Linked DNA regions of Pigmentiphaga sp. H8. Each later gene encodes a partner of the first gene's protein in a complex. Links are inferred from orthologs where the notes say so. Each region holds a gene or a part of one and is shown in the gene's direction. Other genes may lie near its edges. The genes, in order: EGT29_RS15490 and EGT29_RS16870.

Region 1 (9,550 bases):
CGCCTACATCCAGTCGCAGACCGGGGCCGACATGCTGCTATGGCAGGGGTCGTGCCTGGTGCACGACGAGTTCAAGGGCATCGAGCTCGAATTGCTGCGGGAGGAATATCCGCAGGCCAAGGTGCTGGTGCACCCGGAGTCGCCGCCGGCCGTCGTGGCCCAGGCCGACGTGGTGGGTTCGACCTCGCAGATGATCAAGGCGGCGCGCGAGCTTGACGCCACGCATTTCATCGTGGCCACCGACCAGGGCTTGCTGCACAAGATGCGGCTGGCCGCCCCCGGCAAGGTTTTCATCGCGGCGCCCACGGCGGGCGCAAGTGCGACTTGCAAGAGTTGCGCGCACTGTCCGTGGATGGCCATGAACGGGTTGGAAAACCTGATGGGATGCCTGGAGCAGGGCGCGGGCGAAGTCCTGCTGGAGCCGGCGCTGGGGCGGCAAGCGCGTCGGCCGATCGACCGCATGCTGGATTTCGCCGCCCGCCGCGACTGCCGGGTCAGGGCCAGCGGCGATCTGGCGCGCGACGCCGCGCTGTTTTCCGCGGTCGGGCCGGCGTAGTCCACGCCGGCCGCGGAAGGCATGGAGCCCCAGGCGCCATGCTAGAATCGGCTCGACACTAATGGGTGCCCATTGGCCTTGAGCCTGTGGGCATTTTGCTTGTATGGCCGTCGTGCCGCTGGCATCCGACCGGAGTATTCGCGCATGTTTGACCTCATCCGTAACCATCGCCGCTGGATGCAGTTCGTCCTGCTGCTGCTGATCCTGCCGTCGTTCGTCTTCGTCGGCATACAGGGGTACTCCAGCTTCATGGAAGGCGACAAGTCGCTGGCCAAGGTGGCGGGCGAAACCGTGACGCAGCAGGAGTTCGACGCGGCCTCGCGCAACCGGCTCGACCAGCTGCGCGGCATGATGGGCGCGCAGTTCGATTCGCAGGCCTTTGATACGCCGGCCATGCGCCAGGCGGTGCTGGACGAGATCATCAACACCCGCCTGATCGCGGCCGAGGCCACCAAGAACCATTTCTCGGCCTCCGACGACCAGCTCCGCGCCACCATCCAGGCGATTCCCGCCGTGCAGGAAGACGGCAAGTTCAGCAACGCCCGCTACCGCGACGCGCTGGCCGCCCAGGGCATGACCCCGGTGATGTTCGAGGCCCAGTTGCGCCGCGACCTGGCCCTGCAGCAGGTGCTGGGGCCGGTGGCGCAATCGACCACCATGCCGGACGCCGTCATGGACCGCCTGGTGGCCGCGGCGACCGAGCGTCGCAGCATCCAGACCCTGCGCGTGGCCGCGGCGGACTATCGCGCCAAGGTCAGCGTCAGCGACGACGAGGTGAAAGCCTATTACGAGGCCAATCGCGCCCGCTTCCAGGTGCCGGAACGCGTCGACGCCCAGTACGTGGTGCTGGACCAGGGCGCATCGACCTCCGGCATGACGGTGTCCGAGGACGACATCAAGAACTACTACGAACAGAACAAGGGCCGCTACGGCCAGGAAGAACAGCGCCGGGCCAGCCACATCCTGATCACGGTCGATAGCGGCGCGAGCGAGGCCGTGCGCGAAGAAGCGCGCAAGAAGGCGCAATCCCTGGACGAGCAGGCCAAGGGGCCCAAGGCCGATTTCGCCAAGCTGGCGCGCGAGAACTCGCAGGATCCCGGCTCGGCCACCAAGGGCGGCGACCTGGACTGGTTCGGCCGCGGCATGATGGTCAAGCCTTTCGAGGATGCCGCCTTCGCGCTGAAGGAGGGCGAGGTGTCGGGCGTCGTGACGACCGACTACGGCTTCCACGTCATCAAGCTCACCGGCATCCGTCCGGCCGTGGTCAAGCCCCTGGCCGAAGTCCGCGCCCAGATCGTCGAGGAAATCAAGCAGCAACAGGCTGCTCGCCGTTTCGCCGAGGCCGCCGAGCAGTTCACGAACCTGGTGTACGAGCAAAGCGACACGCTCGACCCCGCGGCCCAGAAGTTCGGCCTGAAGATCCAGGAAGCCCAGGGCGTCACGCGCAGCGGGCTGCAGGGCAACGACGTCATGGGCAATCCCAAGGTGGCGCAGGCTCTGTTCTCGGACGAGGTGCTGCGCGAGAAGCGCAACTCGGGCGTGATCGAACTCGCTCCGAACCGCCTGGCGGCCGTGCGAGTGGTCAAGCATGTGCCGGCATCGGTGCAGCCCCTGGCCGACGTGTCGAGCGGCATCCGCACGCAGCTGACGCAGGACAAGGCGCTCGATCTGGCCCGCGCGGCGGGCGAGGAGCGCCTGAAGGCCCTGCGGGCCAAGGATTCGAGCCAAGGTTTCGGCGCCGCCGTTACCGTGGCGCGCAATGCGCCGCAAGATGTCGCGCCCGCGCTGCTGAACGCGGTCATGAAGGCGCCGGCCGACAAGCTGCCGGCTTTCGTGGGCACGATCGCCGGCGACGACTATGTCATCGCCCGGATCTCCAAGGTCGAGGCCGCGCCCAAGCCCGACGCCGCCGCGATCGCCGGCGAGAAATCGATGATGGAGCGCCGCTGGGCCCAGGCCGAGCAACTGGCCGTGCTACAGACGCTGCGTGAGAAGTACCAGGTCACGGTCTCGCCCGAAGGCACGGCCCTGACCACCGCCGCGCCAGCCGCCGCCGAGCGCTGACGTCGCCGGCCTGCCCCGGGGGCCGGCCGTGTCAGGACTTGCCGGTACCCAGCAGCGGTTCCAGGCGAGGCCAGACGTTGTCCAGCAGGCGCGGCTGCGCCTGCGCCGTGGGATGCAGGCGGTCGGGCTGGAACAGCTCGATGTGCTGGGCGACGCCGTCCAGCAGGAAGGGCAGCAGGGCCGCCTGCTGCTCCTTGGCCACCTTGGAGAACAATTGCTGGAAGCGCTGCGTGTAGTCGCGGCCGTAGTTGGGCGGGATCTGCATGCCCACCAGCAACACGCGCGCGCCAGCCTGGCGCGACGCCTGCACCATCTTGTTCAGGTTCTGCTCGGTCATCTGCAAGGACAGCCCGCGCAGCGCGTCGTTGGAGCCCAGTTCGATCACCACCACGCCCGGCCGATGGCGCGCGAGCAGCGCCGGTAGGCGGCTGACGCCGCCGCTGGTGGTGTCGCCGCTGATGCTGGCATTGACCACGCGGTAGTCGAATTTGCGTTCGCGCAGGCGGGCCTCGAGCAGCGCCACCCATCCCGTTCCGCGCGGCAGGCCGTACTCCGCGGACAGGCTGTCGCCCAGCACCAGCAGGGAAGGCGAGGAACTCGCGGCGGGGGCGGCGGTCTGTGCCAGGGCGGCCGGGACAAGGCCGCACAGCGCGGCCGCGCACAGCGTGCCCGCGAACAGGCGCCGCACGGCGTCGTGCGGGATACGGGCAGCGCCTTGAGGCGGCTGCGACGAGCGAGGCTTTATCATGTCTTTCCTTTCTTCCAGCGATCCAATCATGACGGGACCGACCCGATCCGCCGCGAGCCAGCCCGCGGCCACGCCTGCCGACCAGCCGGCCATCGCTGTGCGATCGCTGACCAAGCGGGTGGCCGATTCGAGCGGCGAGCTCGCCATTCTCGACGCGGTCGATTTTACGGTGGCCTTCGGAGAGACCGTGGCCATCACCGGGAGTTCGGGGTCGGGCAAGTCGACGCTGCTGGGCCTGCTGGCCGGGCTGGACGTGCCGACCTCCGGATCGGTGCACCTGGCCGGCCGCGACCTGTTCGCGCTGGACGAGGACCAGCGGGCCGGCCTGCGGGCGCGCCACGTGGGCTTCGTCTTCCAGTCGTTCCAGTTGCTGCCCCACCTGACCGCGCTCGAGAACGTCATGCTGCCGCTCGAATTGGCGGGCCGCGATGCGCGCGCCGCGGCCACGGCCATGCTGGAGCGGGTGGGCCTGGGCGCGCGCCTGCGCCATTATCCGCGGACCTTGTCGGGCGGGGAGCAGCAGAGGGTGTCCCTGGCGCGGGCCTTCGTGGTGGAGCCGGAGCTGCTGTTCGCCGACGAACCCACGGGCAGCCTGGATTCGGCCACCGGCGAGGCCGTCATCGACCTGATGTTCGAATTGCACCGCGAGCGGGGCACGACCTTGCTGCTGGTCACGCACGATGCGAAGCTGGCGCAGCGCTGCGCACGCCAGTTGGTGGTGGCCGGCGGGCGCCTGGTGCACGATTCGGCCGGCGACGTATCCTGAACTGAACGCCCGCCGCGCGGGTCAGCGTCCGCCGCGATTGCGCAGGTCGCGCGCGGCGGGCGCGATTTCGCTGGCCGTCAGGCCGATCGGGCCGATGCCGCGCGCCACGAGCTCATCGGCGGCGGCGCCGTGTAGCCAGACACCGGCCCGCGCGGCTTCGCCCGTTTCCAGGCCTTGCGCCAGCAGCGCGCCCAACATGCCGGCCAGCACGTCGCCGGTGCCGGCGGTCGCCAGCCCGGCATTGCCGCTGTCATTGATGCTCCAGGCGCCATGCGGCCCGCTCACGATGCTGCCTGCGCCCTTCAGAACCACCCAGGCGCGATAACGCGCGGCCAGTTCGCGGGCGGCCTCGATGCGGTCCGCCTGCACGTCGTCGGTCGAGAGACCCAGCATGCGGGCGGCTTCGCGTGGATGCGGGGTCAGTACCGCGGGGCCGCCGCGGGCCGCCAGGGCGCGGGCCAGGTCGGGCAGCGCGCCCAGCAGGACCAGCGCATCGGCATCCAGCACCATGGGGGCCGAGGCGGGCGCCTCGGCCAGCAGCCGTCCGAGCCAGCGCTCGGCGCCGGCATCGGTGCCCAAGCCGCAGCCCGCGACCCAGCCGCTGACGCCCAGCCGCGCGGCATGATCCAGCAGTCGTTCTGCATCGCGCAGCATGAGCTCGGGATGCTGCGGGTCGCAGGGCAGCGCCAGCGGCGCCGATTCGGCCAGCCCGACCAGGATCTTGCCGGCACCGCCGTACAGGGCCGCGCGGGCGGCCAGCAAGGCCGCGCCGGTCATGCCGGGGGCGCCGGCCAGGATGGCCAGCGTGCCGAAACTGCCCTTATGGCTGTCCTGCTGCCGGGGGCGGAACAGTGCCGCGCAGTCGGCCTGCCGCACGAGCAGGCCGCCGTGGGGCCGCTGGGCATGGCGGGCGATGCCGGCCTCCAGTTCCAGGTCGGCGACGCTGACCGTGCCGGCATGATCGCGGCCGGCACGCGTGTGGAGTCCGGGCTTGTCGGCGATGAAGGTCAGGGTGTGGCGGGCCACGACGGTGCCCGGCTGCGCGCCGCCGGTGTCGGTGTCGAGTCCGCTGGGAGCATCCAGCGCCAGGATAGGCGATCCCTGCCGCGCGGCCCAGGCCGCCCATCGCTGCGCGGTCTCGGGCAGGGGGCGCGAGAGCCCGATGCCGAACAACGCATCGACGATCAGCGTGCGCGACGGATCGGGCAGGTCGCGGGCATCGGGTTCGCCAGCCTGCAACAGGCCCGCGGGCAATTCCTGCCAGGCCTGTTCGGCGTCGGGCGGCCGCTTGCCGGCCGACAGCGCCCAGACGCGGACCTGGCGGCCGGCCTGGTGCAGCAGCGCGGCCAGCATCAAACCGTCGCCGCCATTGTTGCCGGGGCCGCACAGCAGGTCGATCGCGTGCCCGGGCCAGCGTTCGGCGATGAGTGCGGCCGCCGCGCCGGCGGCTCGCCGCATAAGGGTGTGGGGCGGCAGCGCGGCCTGCGCCTCGCGTTCGATCAGCCTGATGGCGGGGGTGCGCAGCAGCCGGTGCGGGTAGGGATCCATGCGCTAATTCTTGCGCGCGTAGCGGCCGATGTCCAACCCGTCCAGTTCGATCTCCGGCGTCCGGCCGGCGACCAGGTCGGCGACGATGCGCCCCGTGCCCGCCGCCATGCTCCATCCCTGCGAACCGTGGCCGACGTTCAGGTACAGCCCGGGCAGCCGGGTGGCGCCGAGTACCGGCGGGCCGTCCGGCGTCATGGGCCGGGTGCCGGCCCACCAGGTCGCGCGCGAGAAATCCAGCATGCCCGGCATCCAGTCCTGAGCCGCCTTGACCAGCGTGCGCAGGGCCTTGTCGCGCAGGGCCGGGCCGCGCCAGCCCAGCTCGGCCGTGCCGGCGACGCGCAGGCGCTGGCCGAGCGGCGTTACCGTCACGCGATAGGTTTCGTCCACGAAGGCGCGGCGCGGACCGATGACGTCGTTGCGCAGGGGGAGGTTGGCGGCATAGCCCCGCACCGGGTAGACCGGCACGCGCACGCCCAGCCGGCCCAGCCACTCCCCGGCGTCGCTGCCCGAGGCCACGACAACCGCCTGCGCCGATAGCGTGCGGCCATCCTGCAGGCGCACGCCGGCGACGATGCCGCCGGCGTTCTGCACGGGCTGGGCGACGGTGTTGAACACGAACTCGACGCCACGCCGTTCGCATTCGGCCGCCAGCAGCCGGGCGAACAGCGGGCAGTTGCCCGACTCGTCGTCCGGATAGTGGATGGCGCCTGCCAGCGGCGTGCCGACGTGGACGGCGTCCTGCAGGTGGACGTCCATCGCCGTGGCTTCCTCCGGGCTCAGCAACTGGTGGGCGATGCCGCTTTCCTGGAGGATCTGGCGGGTGGCCAGCGTCGCGTCCACGTCGCGCTGGGTGCGCAGCAACTGCAGGTAGCCGATGCGGCGTTCGTACTCGAAGCCGTATTCTTCGCGCAGCGCGGCCAGTTGGGCGCGGCTGTAGCGGGCCACGCGCTGCATCGTGCGCTTGTTGGCGGCATAGCGTTCCGCCCGGCACTGGCCCAGCCACTTCACCAGCCATTTCCACAGCGCCGGGTCCAGCGAGGCGCGCAGCGCCACCGGCGCCTCGCTCTTGAACAGATGGGCCAGCACGCGGGCGGGCATGCCCGGGGCGGCCCACGGGGCCGCGTAGTCGGCGGCCAGGATGCCCGCGTTGCCGAAGCTCGATTCCTGGGCGACGCCGCTGCGGCGGTCGACGACGGTTACCTGCATGCCGTGCCGGTTGAGCCAATAGGCGGTGCACACACCGACGATGCCGGCACCGATCACAATCACACGCATGGGGTCTGGTCGCTTCTTCTGGTCGAGCCCGTTTTCCCGCCGGGACGCGAGGGCATTCCGGGGAACGGGCACCGGATTTTAAGCGGGGAGGGCGGGTATTCGCTCGTGGTTTTTCCCGATCCCCCGGTACGAAGTAAAATCACGGCTAGTCACGCGCTTTTCTCGCGTTTTCTCCCTCCTTTCCTCGGCTTCCAGCTCGCTTATCGTGGCCTCCATCCTGCGCCTCTCCGGCCCCCTCGCCCTTTCCTCGTTCCGCCGCGACCGCCTGTTGCGCCGCCTCCAGGCCCTGAATGCCTCGGTGGCGGATGTCTCGGCCCGGTTCGTGCATTTCGTCGCCGTCGAGGGCGACCTGGCCGCCGATGACCGCCAGCGTCTGGAGGGCCTGCTGCGCTACGGCGATCCGGCCCCCGAGGCCCAGCAAGGGCTGGAACTGCTGGTCGTGCCGCGCCTGGGCACGGTTTCGCCCTGGGCCAGCAAGGCCACCGACATCGCCCACAACTGCGGGCTGGCGCAGGTGCGCAGGATAGAACGGGCCGTCGCGTACACGGTGGTCCCGAAGCGGGGCCTGCTGGGCGGCGCCAAGTCGCTGTCGGCGGACGACCTGGCCGCGCTGGCCGGCGCGTTGCACGACCGCATGACCGAGACCGTGGTCGACGGCGCCTTCGACGGCGCCCCGCTGTTCGCGACCCTGGCCGGCAAGCCCATGCAGACCGTGCCCCTGCTGGCCGAGGGCGCGCCGGCGCTGGTGGCGGCCAACCGCAGCATGGGACTGGCGCTGTCCGACGACGAGATCGACTACCTGGTCGAGGCCTTCAACGGCCTCGGGCGGAACCCGACCGACGTGGAACTGATGATGTTCGCCCAGGCCAACAGCGAACATTGCCGCCACAAGATCTTCAACGCCCAGTGGGTCATCGACGGCCAGCCGCAGTCCGAGACCCTGTTCGGCATGATCCGTGCCACGCACAAGGCGCAGCCGGAAGGCACCGTGGTGGCCTATTCCGACAACGCCGCCGTCATGGCCGGGGGCGGGGCGGAGCGCTTCCATGTGCAGCCCGGTACCGAAGGCCAGGTGTACGGCCGCCGCGAAGCGACGGTCCACACCTTGATGAAGGTCGAGACGCACAACCACCCCACGGCCATTTCGCCTTTCCCTGGCGCTTCGACCGGCGCGGGCGGCGAAATACGCGACGAGGGCGCGACCGGTCGAGGCTCCAAGCCCAAGGCGGGCCTGACCGGCTTCACGGTGTCGCACCTGCGTTTCGACGACGCCCTCGAGCCCTGGGAACACGACGGCCACGGCGCACCCGACCGCATCGCCTCGCCCCTGTCCATCATGATCGAAGGCCCCATAGGCGGTGCCGCGTTCAACAATGAATTCGGCCGGCCCAACCTGCTGGGCTATTTCCGGACCTTCGAGCAGACGGCGGGCGGCGTGCGCTGGGGCTACCACAAGCCCATCATGATCGCCGGCGGCCTGGGCAGCATCGACGACGGCCTGACCCACAAGAACGACCTGCCGCCCGGTTCGCTGCTGATCCAGCTGGGCGGGCCCGGCATGCGCATCGGCATGGGCGGCGGTGCCGCCTCCAGCATGGGCGTGGGCAGCAATACCGCCGACCTGGATTTCGATTCCGTCCAGCGCGGCAACCCCGAGATCGAGCGCCGCGCGCAGGAGGTCATCGACCGCTGCTGGCAGCTTGGTGCCGACAATCCCATCCAGTCCATCCACGACGTGGGCGCGGGCGGCCTCTCGAATGCCTTCCCCGAACTGGTGGACGGCGCCGGGCGCGGCGCCATATTCGACCTGCGCAACGTCCAGCTCGAAGAGTCGGGCCTGTCGCCGGCCGAGATCTGGTGCAATGAGTCGCAGGAGCGCTACGTGCTGGCCATCCTGCCGCAGGACCTCGAGCGCTTCGACGCGCTGGCACGCCGCGAGCGCTGCCCCTATGCCGTCGTGGGCGTGGCCACCGAGCAGCGCCAGTTGCGCGTGGTCGATGGCGAGGGCTTCGCGGCGGGCGATGTCGCCGCCGCCGACTGGGCCCGGACCTCGCGTCCAGTGGACGTGCCGGTCGACGTCATCCTGGGCAAGCCCCCACGCATGGAGCGCGACGTCGCGCGCCAGTCCGGCGCCGGCGAATCCATGGACGTGGTCGGCCTGGAGCTGGACGACGTGGCCCTGCGCGTGCTGCGCCATCCCACGGTCGCCAACAAGACCTTCCTGATCACCATCGGCGACCGCACGGTGGGCGGCTTGTCCTCGCGCGACCAGATGGTCGGGCCGTGGCAGGTGCCGGTGGCCGACTGCGCGGTCACGCTGGCTGACTACAGCGGCACGCGCGGCGAAGCGATGGCCATGGGCGAGCGCACTCCGCTGGCCGTCATCGACGCCCCGGCCTCGGGCCGCATGGCCGTGGCCGAAGCCATCACCAACCTGGTGGCGGCGCCCGTGGTCCGGATCGAAGACGTCAAGATGTCCGCCAACTGGATGGCCGCCTGCGGCGAGCCCGGCCAGGACGCGGCGCTGTACGACACCGTCAGCGCGGTCAGCGCGCTGTGCCAGCGCGTCGGGCTGTCCATTCCCGTGGGCAAG
Region 2 (9,791 bases), 290 kb from region 1 along the record:
TCGCCACGCCTTCCCCATACCGAGGATCCGCCTTGGCGAAATGCGCGATCTGGCGTTCCTGGATCTCGCGCGGCACCGTCTTCATCGCGTTGACGATGTTCTCGATCAACAGGGCCTGCTGGTCGGCGCTCATGAGGCGGAACAGGTCGCCGGCCTGGGTATAGTCGTCATTGCCGGCGCGATGGTCGTAGCGGTCGGCTTCACCCGACAGCGGCAGCGGCGGTTCGCGGTGCGCCGCATCCTGGCGCGGCGCGCCGGCCACGCTGTTCGGCTCGTAGTTGGCCGCGCCGCCGAAGTTGCCATCGAAGCGCATGGCGCCGTCCCGCTGGTAAGTCCGCACCGGAGCATGAGGGCGGTTGACCGGCAGGGCCTGGTAGTTGGTGCCGACGCGGTACAGGTGGGCGTCATGGTAGGCGAACAGGCGGGCCTGCAGCATCTTGTCGGGGCTGAAGCCCAGTCCGCGCACGATGGACGACGGCGAGAACGCGGCCTGCTCGACCTCGGCGAAATAGTTCTCCGGATTGCGGTTCAGCGTGATCACGCCGACCTCGATCAGCGGGAAGTCCGCGTGGGGCCAGACCTTGGTCAGGTCGAAGGGATCGTAGGGCGTGGCGCGCGCCTGCTCCTCGGTCATGACCTGGATGCAGAAGCGCCACTTGGGATAGTCGCCTCGTTCGATCGCCTCGAACAGGTCGCGCTGGGCGTAGTCCGGGTCCTGGCCCGCAATCCGGGCGGCGTCGCGCGGATGCAGGTTGCGGATGCCCTGCAGGCTGAGCACGTGGTACTTGACCCAGACGCGCCGGCCCGGGGCGTCGATCATGCTGAACGTGTGGCTGCCGAATCCGTGCATGGCGCGATAGCCGTCGGGCGTGCCGCGATCGGAGAACAGGGTGGTGACCTGGTGCAGCGATTCGGGCGACTGCGACCAGAAGTCCCACGTCGCGGTGGGGTTCTTCATGTTGGTGCGCGGGTCGCGCTTCTGGGTGTGGATGAAGTCGGGGAACTTGATGCCGTCGCGGATGAAGAAGACCGGCGTGTTGTTGCCCACCAGGTCCCAGTTGCCTTCGTTGGTATAGAACTTGATGGCGAAGCCGCGCGGGTCGCGCTCGGTGTCGGCCGAACCCTTCTCGCCACCCACGGTGGAGAAGCGGATGAAGACGTCGGTCTTGCGGCCCACCTGCGCGAACAGGTCGGCACTGGTGTAGCGGGTGATGTCGTTGGTCACCTCGAACACGCCGTAGGCGCCCGAGCCCTTGGCATGCACCACGCGCTCGGGGATGCGTTCGCGGTTGAAGTGCTGCAGCTTCTCGACCAGGTGGAAGTCCTCGATCAGCACGGGGCCGCGCGGGCCGGCGGTTTTCGAGTTCTGGTTGTCGGCGACAGGCGCGCCCGTTGCGGTGGTGAGAGTCGTCATTCCTAGCTCCGAATTATCGAGGCCCCACGATAGGCCGCCCAGGTTCATTGGTAAATTGAATTGAATAAATCGCGGCAATAGGTAGTTTCAATGAATGATAAAATGCCGAGTTCGTTCGTGTCCGTCCCGGCGTAGCTTCCCGCCGGCCGGATCTTTTTCCCGGAAGCCGTGTTCGAGGAGAACCAGCGTGAAAAACCTCGTTTCGGTGCCGCTTGCGCACCGTGAACAACCTTGTCCCCACGAAATGGAAGCCATGGCCGGCCCCGCCAGCACGGGGCGCCGCCGCGTCCTGGGCTGGCTGGCGGCGGGCGCGCCCATCGCCGGCGCGGCCCTGGGCGCGCCGCGCCTGGCCTGGGCGGCCGATCCGCTGTCCGTGGGTTTCGTCTACATGTCGCCCATTACCGATGCGGGCTGGACGCGCCAGCACGAGGACGGCCGCCTGGCCATGGTCGCCGCGCTGGGGTCGCGGGTGGCCACGCGCGTGGTCGAGAACGTGCCCGAGAATGCCGACGCCGAGCGGGTGATACGCGATCTCGCGCGCCAGGGCTGCAAGCTCATCTTCACCACGTCCTTCGGCTACATGGACGCGGTGCTGCGGGTGGCGCGCGAGTTCCCGGGCGTGGTGTTCGACCAGGCCTCGGGCTATCGCCTCGCGCGCAACCTGGGAGCCTACAACATCCGCTTCTACGAGGGCCGCTACCTGGCCGGACTGGTGGCGGGGGCGATGACGCGCAGCCATGTCCTGGGCTATGTCGCGGCCCTGCCGATCCCGGAGGTGATCCAGGGCATCAACGCCTTCACGCTGGCCGCGCGCAGCGTCAATCCCAAGGTCCAGGTGCGCGTGGTCTGGACCCAGAACTGGTTCGATCCCCCCCGCGAGCGCGATGCGGCCCAGGCCGCCCTGCGCCAGGGGGCCGACGTGCTGACCAATCACTCGGGATCGTCGGCGGTGGCGCAGGCCGTCGAGGCGGCGGGCGCCTGGATGCTGGGCTATACGTCCGACATGAGCCGCTATGCGCCGACGCGCCAGCTCGGTGCCGTCGTGCACCGCTGGGGCGACCATTACGTCCAGGCTGCGCGCGAAGTGCTGGACGGCACCTGGACCTCGCGGTCCATCATGGGCGGCCTGAAGGACGGCATGATCGCGCTCGAGGCGCTGTCGCCGAAGGTTCCCCAGGCGGTGCGCGCGTCGGTGGACGAGGCGCGCCGGAAGATCGCGGCGGGCGCGCTGCATCCCTTCGGCGGCCGGCTGGTGGACAACCAGGGCAAGGTGCGCCAGCAGTCCGGCGTGCCGAGCCAGAAGGACGTCGACCACATGGACTGGTTCGTCGAGGGCGTGGTGGGCAAGGCGGTGGCCTGAGGGCGCCGCGCGCTCCGGTAAAGTAGCGGGGACGCGTGAACCGCGGGCGGCCGGCGCGGTCCTATCCGGGGCTGCCCGGGCGCGTCGCGCGTGCCGCGGGCCCGCATTGCCCGGGCGCTCGCCTTCGATCCACTTTCTTTCCCGCCGGCCATGACCACCGACATCCGTTCGTTCTCACCGCTGTCCCTCCTGGCCCAGGCCTGGCGCATGACCGTGCGCGACTGGCGCGCCGGGGAACTCAGGCTGCTGGCGATGGCGCTGGTCATCGCCGTGGCCTCGGTTTCCAGCGTGGGCTTCCTGGCCGACCGCATCCGCCAGGCGCTCGAACGCGACGCCGCCCAATTGCTGGGCGGCGACGTCGTGCTGATCTCCGACAATCCGGCCGGCCAGGCGCCGCGCGACGAAGCGCGCCGGCTTGGGCTGTCGGTGACCGAGAACCTGCAGTTCCCGTCCATGGCCAGCGTCGGGACCGGCGACGCCGCGCGTTCGCAACTGGCGGCCTTGAAGGCGGTGCGGCCGGGCTACCCGCTGCGCGGCAGTCTGCGCGTGGCCGACGGCCCCACCGCGCCCGATGAACCGACGCGCGAGATTCCCGCGCCCGGGACCGCCTGGGTGGACCCGCAGCTGCTGTCGCTGCTGGACGTGCGCGTGGGCGACGACCTGCAGCTGGGCGACCGGCATTTCCGCATCGCCCGGGTGATCACGGTGGAACCCGACCGCGGCATGAACTTCATCAACGTGGCGCCGCGGGTCATGATCCGCGAGGACGATCTGGCGTCGACCGGACTGGTGACTTTCGGCAGCCGCATCACCTACCGCCTGCTGGCGGCGGGGCAGCCGGCGGCGGCGCGCGAGTATGCCGCCTGGCTGCAGGCCCATCCGCAGCGCGGCCAGCGCGTGGAAACGCTGGACTCCGGCCGGCCCGAGATGCGCCGCACCATCGATCGGGCGCAGCAGTTCCTGTCGCTGGTGGCGCTGCTGGCGGCCTTGATCGCGGCGGTGGCCGTCGCGCTGGCCGCGCGGCGCTTCACGCTGCGGCATTTCGACAGCGTGGCGGTCATGCGCTGCCTGGGGGCGACGCAGGCCACGCTGACCGGGCTGTTCGCCGCCGAGTTCCTGATCATCGCGCTGGGGGCGGCCGCCGTCGGCAGCGCGCTCGGCTATGCCGCGCACGAAGGCCTGATCGCCGCGCTGGGCGGCCTGATCACGTCCGACCTGCCGCGCGCCGGGCCGCTGCCCGCGATACAGGGATTCCTGGCCGGTGTCTGGCTGCTGATGGGCTTCGCGCTGCCGCCGCTGGCCCAGTTGCGCCACGTCGCGCCCGCCCGCGTACTGCGCCGGGACACCGGCGTCGCTCCGGTGCGGACCGCGCTGGGCTATGGCGTGGGCGCGGTGGGCTTCGCGCTGCTGCTGCTCTGGTTCGCGCGCGACCTGAAGCTGGGCCTGATGGTTGCCGGGGGATTTCTGGGCGGCTTCCTGCTGTTCTCCGGCATCTCGTGGCTGGGGCTGCGCTGGCTGGAGCCGCTGCGGCAATGGCAGCGCGGGCCGGTGGCCCTGCGTTTCGCGCTGGCAGGCGTGGTCCGCCGCCGCGGCGCCACGGTGGCGCAGATCTGCGCGTTGGCGGTGGGGCTGATGGCGATCCTGCTGCTGTCCATCACGCGCGGCGATCTGGTCGAGGGCTGGCGCGGCGCCGCGCCGCCCGATGCGCCCAACCGCTTCCTGATCAACATCCAGCCGGATCAGCGCGAGGCGGTTACGCAGCGCCTGGCGCAGGCGGGGCTGGGCCACGTGCAGCTCTACCCGATGATCCGCGGGCGGCTGATCGAGATCAACGGGCGCGCGGTCGGGCCGGCCGACTACCAGGACGATCGCGCGCAGCGGCTGGTGGACCGGGAGTTCAACCTGTCCTACATGGACCAGTTGCCGGGCCACAACCGCGACGTGGCCGGCCGCTGGCTGGATCCCGACGCCGCCGAGGTGTCGATGGAGCAGGGCATCGCGAAGACCCTGGGCGTGAACCTGGGCGACATGCTGCGGTTCGACATCGCCGGCAACGCGGTCGACGTGAAGGTGACCGGCCTGCGGGCGGTGGACTGGGATTCCATGCAGGTGAACTTCTTCGCCATCCTGTCGCCGGCGGCGTTGCGCGACATGCCGCAGAGCTGGATCACCGCGCTGCACCTGCCGCCCGAGAAGGCGGACCTGTCCAACGCGCTGATCCGGGAATTTCCCAACCTGACCATCTTCGATACCAGCGCCATCCTGAGACAGGTGCAGGACGTGCTGGAGCAGGTAGTGGCGGCGGTACAGTTCCTGTTCCTGTTCACGCTGGCCGCCGGCTGCCTGGTGCTGTATGCGGCGCTGGCCTCCACCCGCGACGAGCGGGTGCGCGAGGCCGGGCTGCTGCGCGCGCTGGGGGCCACGCGCCGCCAGCTGTCGCTGGCGCAATGGCTGGAGCTGGCCGCCATAGGCGGCGCGGCGGGCGTGCTGGCCGCCGCCGGCGCGTCGGTGATCGCATGGCTGCTGGCCCGCCATGTGTTCAACTTCGCGCTGACGCCCAATCCGTGGGTGTGGGCGATCGGGCTGCTGGTGGGCGTGGCGTGCGCCTGGGCGGGGGGATGGATGGGCCTGCGCGGCGTGCTGCGCCAGCCGCCGCTGGCGACCCTCAGGGAGGTATAGCCCCCCCTGCGCGCTTCGCGCGCCCCGGCAAAGCCGGATCCGCCGTGCCCGCGCAACTACCAGGCTGATGAGAGGGCGGTGTTTTTTCCGCTTCTCGATGGAAACGACATGAACGACAAGACGATATTGATACGCGAGCCCGAGGAACCGGCTCCGGCCGGCCAGACCCTGTTCGACGTGATAGGCGGCGAAGCGCGCGTGCGCGAACTGGTCGACCGGTTCTACGACCTGATGGACCTGGACGCCGACCTGGCCGAGCTGCGTGCCGCGCATGGCCCGTCGCTGGACCAGGCCAGGGAGAAGCTGTTCTGGTTCCTGTGCGGCTGGATGGGCGGCCCCGATTACTACATTCGCCGCTTCGGCCATCCCCGCCTGCGGGCACGCCATCTGCCGTTCTCGATCGGCACCACGGAGCGCGACCAGTGGGTGGTCTGCATGGGCCGGGCGATGCAGCAGGTCGGCGTCGAGCCGGCGTTGGCCGACAAGCTGCTGGCCTCGTTCTACAACACGGCGGACTGGATGCGGAACCGGCCGGAGTAGGCCGGGCTCAGGCGCCGCCGCCGGGTCTTTCCCAGGGCGGCGTGCCGCCCAGGTGTTCGCGCAGCCAGGCCAGCAGCAGCTCCATGCGCGGCAAGGCGCGCTTGCGGGCCGGGATCAGGGCCTTGAGCCAGACGTCCTGCAAGGGGTGGTCCTCGAGCAGCGACACCAGGCTGCCGTCCGCCAGCGCGCTCCGCGCGACATAGGTGGGCAGCACGGCGATGCCGTTGCCGGCGCGGGCGGAGGCATACAGCACGTAGTTGTCGTTGGCGCCCAGGCGCGCGGGCACGTCGACGCTGATGGGGCCGCTTGCGCTGTTGAAGTGCCAGCTGTGGCCGGTGGGGTTGAATACCAGGCAGTCGTGGTCGGCCAGGTCGCGCGGATGGCGGGGGGCGGGCCGGCGCGCCAGGTAGTCGGGCGCGGCGCAGACGACCTGGCGCAGCGGGCACAGCGGCTCGTCCACCACGCCCTCGTAGCTGTCGGCGCGGCCGCTGACCGAGATGTCGAAGCCTTCCTCCGCGGGATTGGCCGACCGGTCCAGCAGCGCGACTTCCAGGGTCAGCCGTTCGTGGCGGCGCTGGAAGGCCGCGAGGATGTCGGCCAGGTACAGCACCGTGAGCGAGGTCGGGGCCCGCAGCCGGATGTGGCCGTCCAGCGCGTCCTGGTCGCGCTTGAGTTCCGAGGCGATGTCGTCGAAATCGCTGACCAGCGCGCGTGCCCGGGCGTGGAACTTGTGGCCGGCCTCGGTCAGCGTCACGCGGCGGCTGGAGCGCTCGAACAGGCGCGTGCCCAGGGTCCATTCGAGATGGCCGATGCGCTTGGCGACGACCGAGGGCACCGTGTCGAGCTGGCGCGCCGCTTCCGAGAAATTGCCGCCGCGCACCGTGGCGAGGAAAGCGCGCAGGTTGGCCAGGGTATCCATCTTCTTTTCCAAAACGCGAAAGCTGGTTCGTCGAATTAGACCAGATAATCCGTTTTGAAATAGATAACATGTCCGCATTCTCTGAACGACAAGGTGAAGCAATGACAGCGGCACATCCGGCCAGCGTGACCGAACCCGCGCGGCAGACTCCCGTGCTGGGCGAATTCGACGTGGTGGTGCTGGGCGGCGGGCCCGCCGGGATGACGGCGGCCGCGGCGGCGGCGCGCCATGGTTGCCGCACCCTGTTGATCGAACGCTACGGGTTCCTGGGCGGCATGGGCACGGCCGCCGGCGTGACCAATTTTTGCGGCCTGCACGCCAACGTCTTCGGCGACAACCGGCGCGTGGTGCACGGCCTGGCGGACGAGCTGCTGGCCACGCTGGAAGGGCTGAGCGGGCTGTGCGAGCCGCACCGCATGTTCCAGGACAAGATCATGGCGCAGGCCTACGACAACGCGGCCTACAAGCTGGCGGCCGATGACCTGGTGGTCTCCAGCGGCAGCCAGTTGCTGTTTCATGCGCAGGCGGCCGGTGTGCTGATGCGTTCGCCCGGCGAGATCGCCGCGCTGCTGGTCGAGACCAAGTCCGGCCGTGCCGCCGCGGTCGGCAGGGTCTATATCGATTGCTCGGGCGACGGCGACATGGCGGCCGCGGCGGGCGTGCCCTACGAGAAAGGCGACGGCCACGGCGGCATGCTGTATCCGTCGACCATGTTCCGCGTCAACAACGTCGATCCGGCCCGCGCCGGCAGGGCCTGGGAACATTTCGGCCGCCTGATGGAGGAAGCCGCGCGCAACGGCCGCCGCTTCGCACGCAAGACGCCCATCGTGCGGCCGCAAAGGAATCCGGTCGAATGGCGCGCCAACGTGACCCAGCTCAGCAATCCGGACGGGACCGCGATCGACGGCACCGACGCCTGGCAATTGAGCGAGGGCGAACTGCAGGGCCGGCGCCAGGCCCGCGACTTCTTCGAGTTCCTGCGCGAGTACGCGCCCGGCTTCGACGCCTCGTACATCCTGGAGATCGCGCCGCAGGTGGGCATACGCGAGACGCGCCGCATCGTCGGCGAATACCAGCTGACCGAGGACGACGTGCTGGGCTGCGCGAGCTTCGAGGACACCATAGGCGTGAACGGCTGGCCGGTCGAGGCCCACGTCGCCGGCGACATCGTGTTCAAGTTCGTCGACGTGCCCAATGTGCGGGGCTTCAACCACCTGCCGTACCGCATGCTGCTGCCGCTGGGCGTGGACAACCTGCTGGTGGCGGGGCGCTGCGCCTCGATGACCCACATGGGCCAGTCAGCCGCGCGCGTGACCGGTCCGTGTTTCGCCATGGGCCAGGCGGCCGGCACGGCGGCGGCCCTGTCGCTGCGCGCCGGCGTGGCGCCGCGCCGGCTGGACGTGGCCGCCTTGCAGCAGGTCCTGGAGCGGGACGGGGCCTACCTGGGCCGGGACATGTAGCGGCGGCGCCGGGCGAGATCAGGCGCGGCCGCCGATGAAGCCGGTGGCGTTGATCTCGACCTTCAGGGCGGGCGTGGCGAGTCCCGTCACCTCGACCAGGGTGCAGCAGGGGAAGTCGCCGGTGAAGAATTCCTTGCGCGCCCGCCAGACCTCCTGTCTTTCCTCGATCCGGGTCACGAACACGTTGAGCTGGATGATGTCGTCCATGGCGGCGCCGCACGCCTCGACCAGGTGCCGGATCTTCTGGAAGGTCCGCCGCGATTGGTCGTACATGCTGCCGTCGCCTTCCACGCCACCGGAAAGATCGTGGGCGGTCATGCCCGAGATGAAGAACTGCCCGTTGTGGACCTTGCAGTTGGTCCAGGTCTGGGGCGGCGCGGCCTTGACTTCGGGCGCATGGATGCTTTTCATGGCTGGGGACTCTCCTGTGGTGGACGCGAGGCTTCAGGCCACCGCGTCGGCCTGCGTGGAAGGATGCGCCGCGGCGAAGGGCGGCAGTGATTCGCAGCGCCGCGCGATGGCGGCGAGCCGGGGATAGGGGCGCAGGTCGCAGCCGAACCGGCGCGCGTTGTAGAGCTGGGGCACCAGGCAGACGTCGGCGAGGCCCGGTTCATCGCCGCAGCAATAGTCGCCATCCCAGCCCCAGTGTTCCAGCGAGGCTTCGAAGGCCTGCAGGCCGGCGGCGATCCAGGTGGCGTACCAGTCGTTGCGGGCGGCCTCGTCCAGGCCCAGGCGCTGTTCCAGATGGCGCAGGACCCGGACGTTGTTCAAGGGATGGATGTCGCAGGCGACGATGTTGGCCAGCATGCGCACGTAGGCGCGTCGGCGGACGTCGGTCGGCAGCAGGGCGGGCGAAGGATGGCGCTCCTCCAGGTATTCGAAGATCGCCATCGACTGGGCCAGTTCGAAATCGCCGTCCTGCAAGGCCGGGACCAGGCCCTGCGGATTGGTGCCGAGAAACGGCGCGGCCCGGTGGTCCATGCGCGGCAGGCTGACGTACTCCGGCCGGTAGGGCAGGCCCTTCCAGTTGAGCATGATGCGCACCCGGTACGAGGTGGACGAACGCCAGTAGGTGTAGAGCGTGAGCATGACGGCGTGTCCCTTCAGCGCCGGTTGCCGGGCGCCCAGGGCAGGAAGCGCCGTTCGAATTCGTCCACGACCGTGAAGAAGATCCAGCCCAGCGCGCCGATGACCACGATGCCGACGAACATCGTTTCGATGTTGAAGGTCTGCCAGGAATCCCAGACCAGGAAGCCGATGCCGCTTTTCGAGCCGACGAACTCGGCGCTGACCAGCACCAGCAGCGACACGCCCAGGCTCAGCCGGATGCCGGCGATGATCATGGGCAGCGCGCCGGGAAGCGCGATGGTCAGGATGCGGCGCAATCGGCCGACCCGGAAGCTGTGGCCGACGTCCCAA

What was found.
Region 2: the proteins of EGT29_RS15490 (region 1) and EGT29_RS16870 are in contact, whole or in part, in a cryo-EM structure (PDB 9GE8), measured with the Escherichia coli proteins. The link is inferred for Pigmentiphaga sp. H8 from one-to-one orthologs.

Annotation. Positions count from the first base shown.
Region 1 is NZ_CP033966.1:3,268,715-3,278,264, reverse strand. Bases 2,406-5,265 are described here. They hold EGT29_RS15490 (ABC transporter ATP-binding protein), read left to right. Parts: upstream 2,406-3,396; coding sequence 3,397-4,134; downstream 4,135-5,265. Other genes in these bases: EGT29_RS15485 (NAD(P)H-hydrate dehydratase), read right to left, coding at 4,156-5,265; EGT29_RS15495 (arylesterase), read right to left, coding at 2,652-3,368; EGT29_RS15500 (SurA N-terminal domain-containing protein), read left to right, coding at 2,406-2,620. Outside these bases: quinolinate synthase NadA, read left to right, coding at 1-556; more of EGT29_RS15500, read left to right, coding at 701-2,405; more of EGT29_RS15485, read right to left, coding at 5,266-5,682; EGT29_RS15480 (D-amino acid dehydrogenase), read right to left, coding at 5,686-7,029; purL (phosphoribosylformylglycinamidine synthase), read left to right, coding at 7,163-9,550.
Region 2 is NZ_CP033966.1:3,562,631-3,572,421, reverse strand. Bases 2,588-5,688 are described here. They hold EGT29_RS16870 (ABC transporter permease), read left to right. Parts: upstream 2,588-2,924; coding sequence 2,925-5,453; downstream 5,454-5,688. Other genes in these bases: EGT29_RS16865 (group II truncated hemoglobin), read left to right, coding at 5,562-5,688; EGT29_RS16875 (BMP family ABC transporter substrate-binding protein), read left to right, coding at 2,588-2,774. In the rest of the region: EGT29_RS16880 (catalase), read right to left, coding at 1-1,414; more of EGT29_RS16875, read left to right, coding at 1,602-2,587; more of EGT29_RS16865, read left to right, coding at 5,689-5,993; EGT29_RS16860 (LysR family transcriptional regulator), read right to left, coding at 6,001-6,912; EGT29_RS16855 (FAD-dependent oxidoreductase), read left to right, coding at 7,014-8,372; EGT29_RS16850 (RidA family protein), read right to left, coding at 8,391-8,783; maiA (maleylacetoacetate isomerase), read right to left, coding at 8,817-9,461; EGT29_RS16840 (ABC transporter permease), read right to left, coding at 9,476-9,791.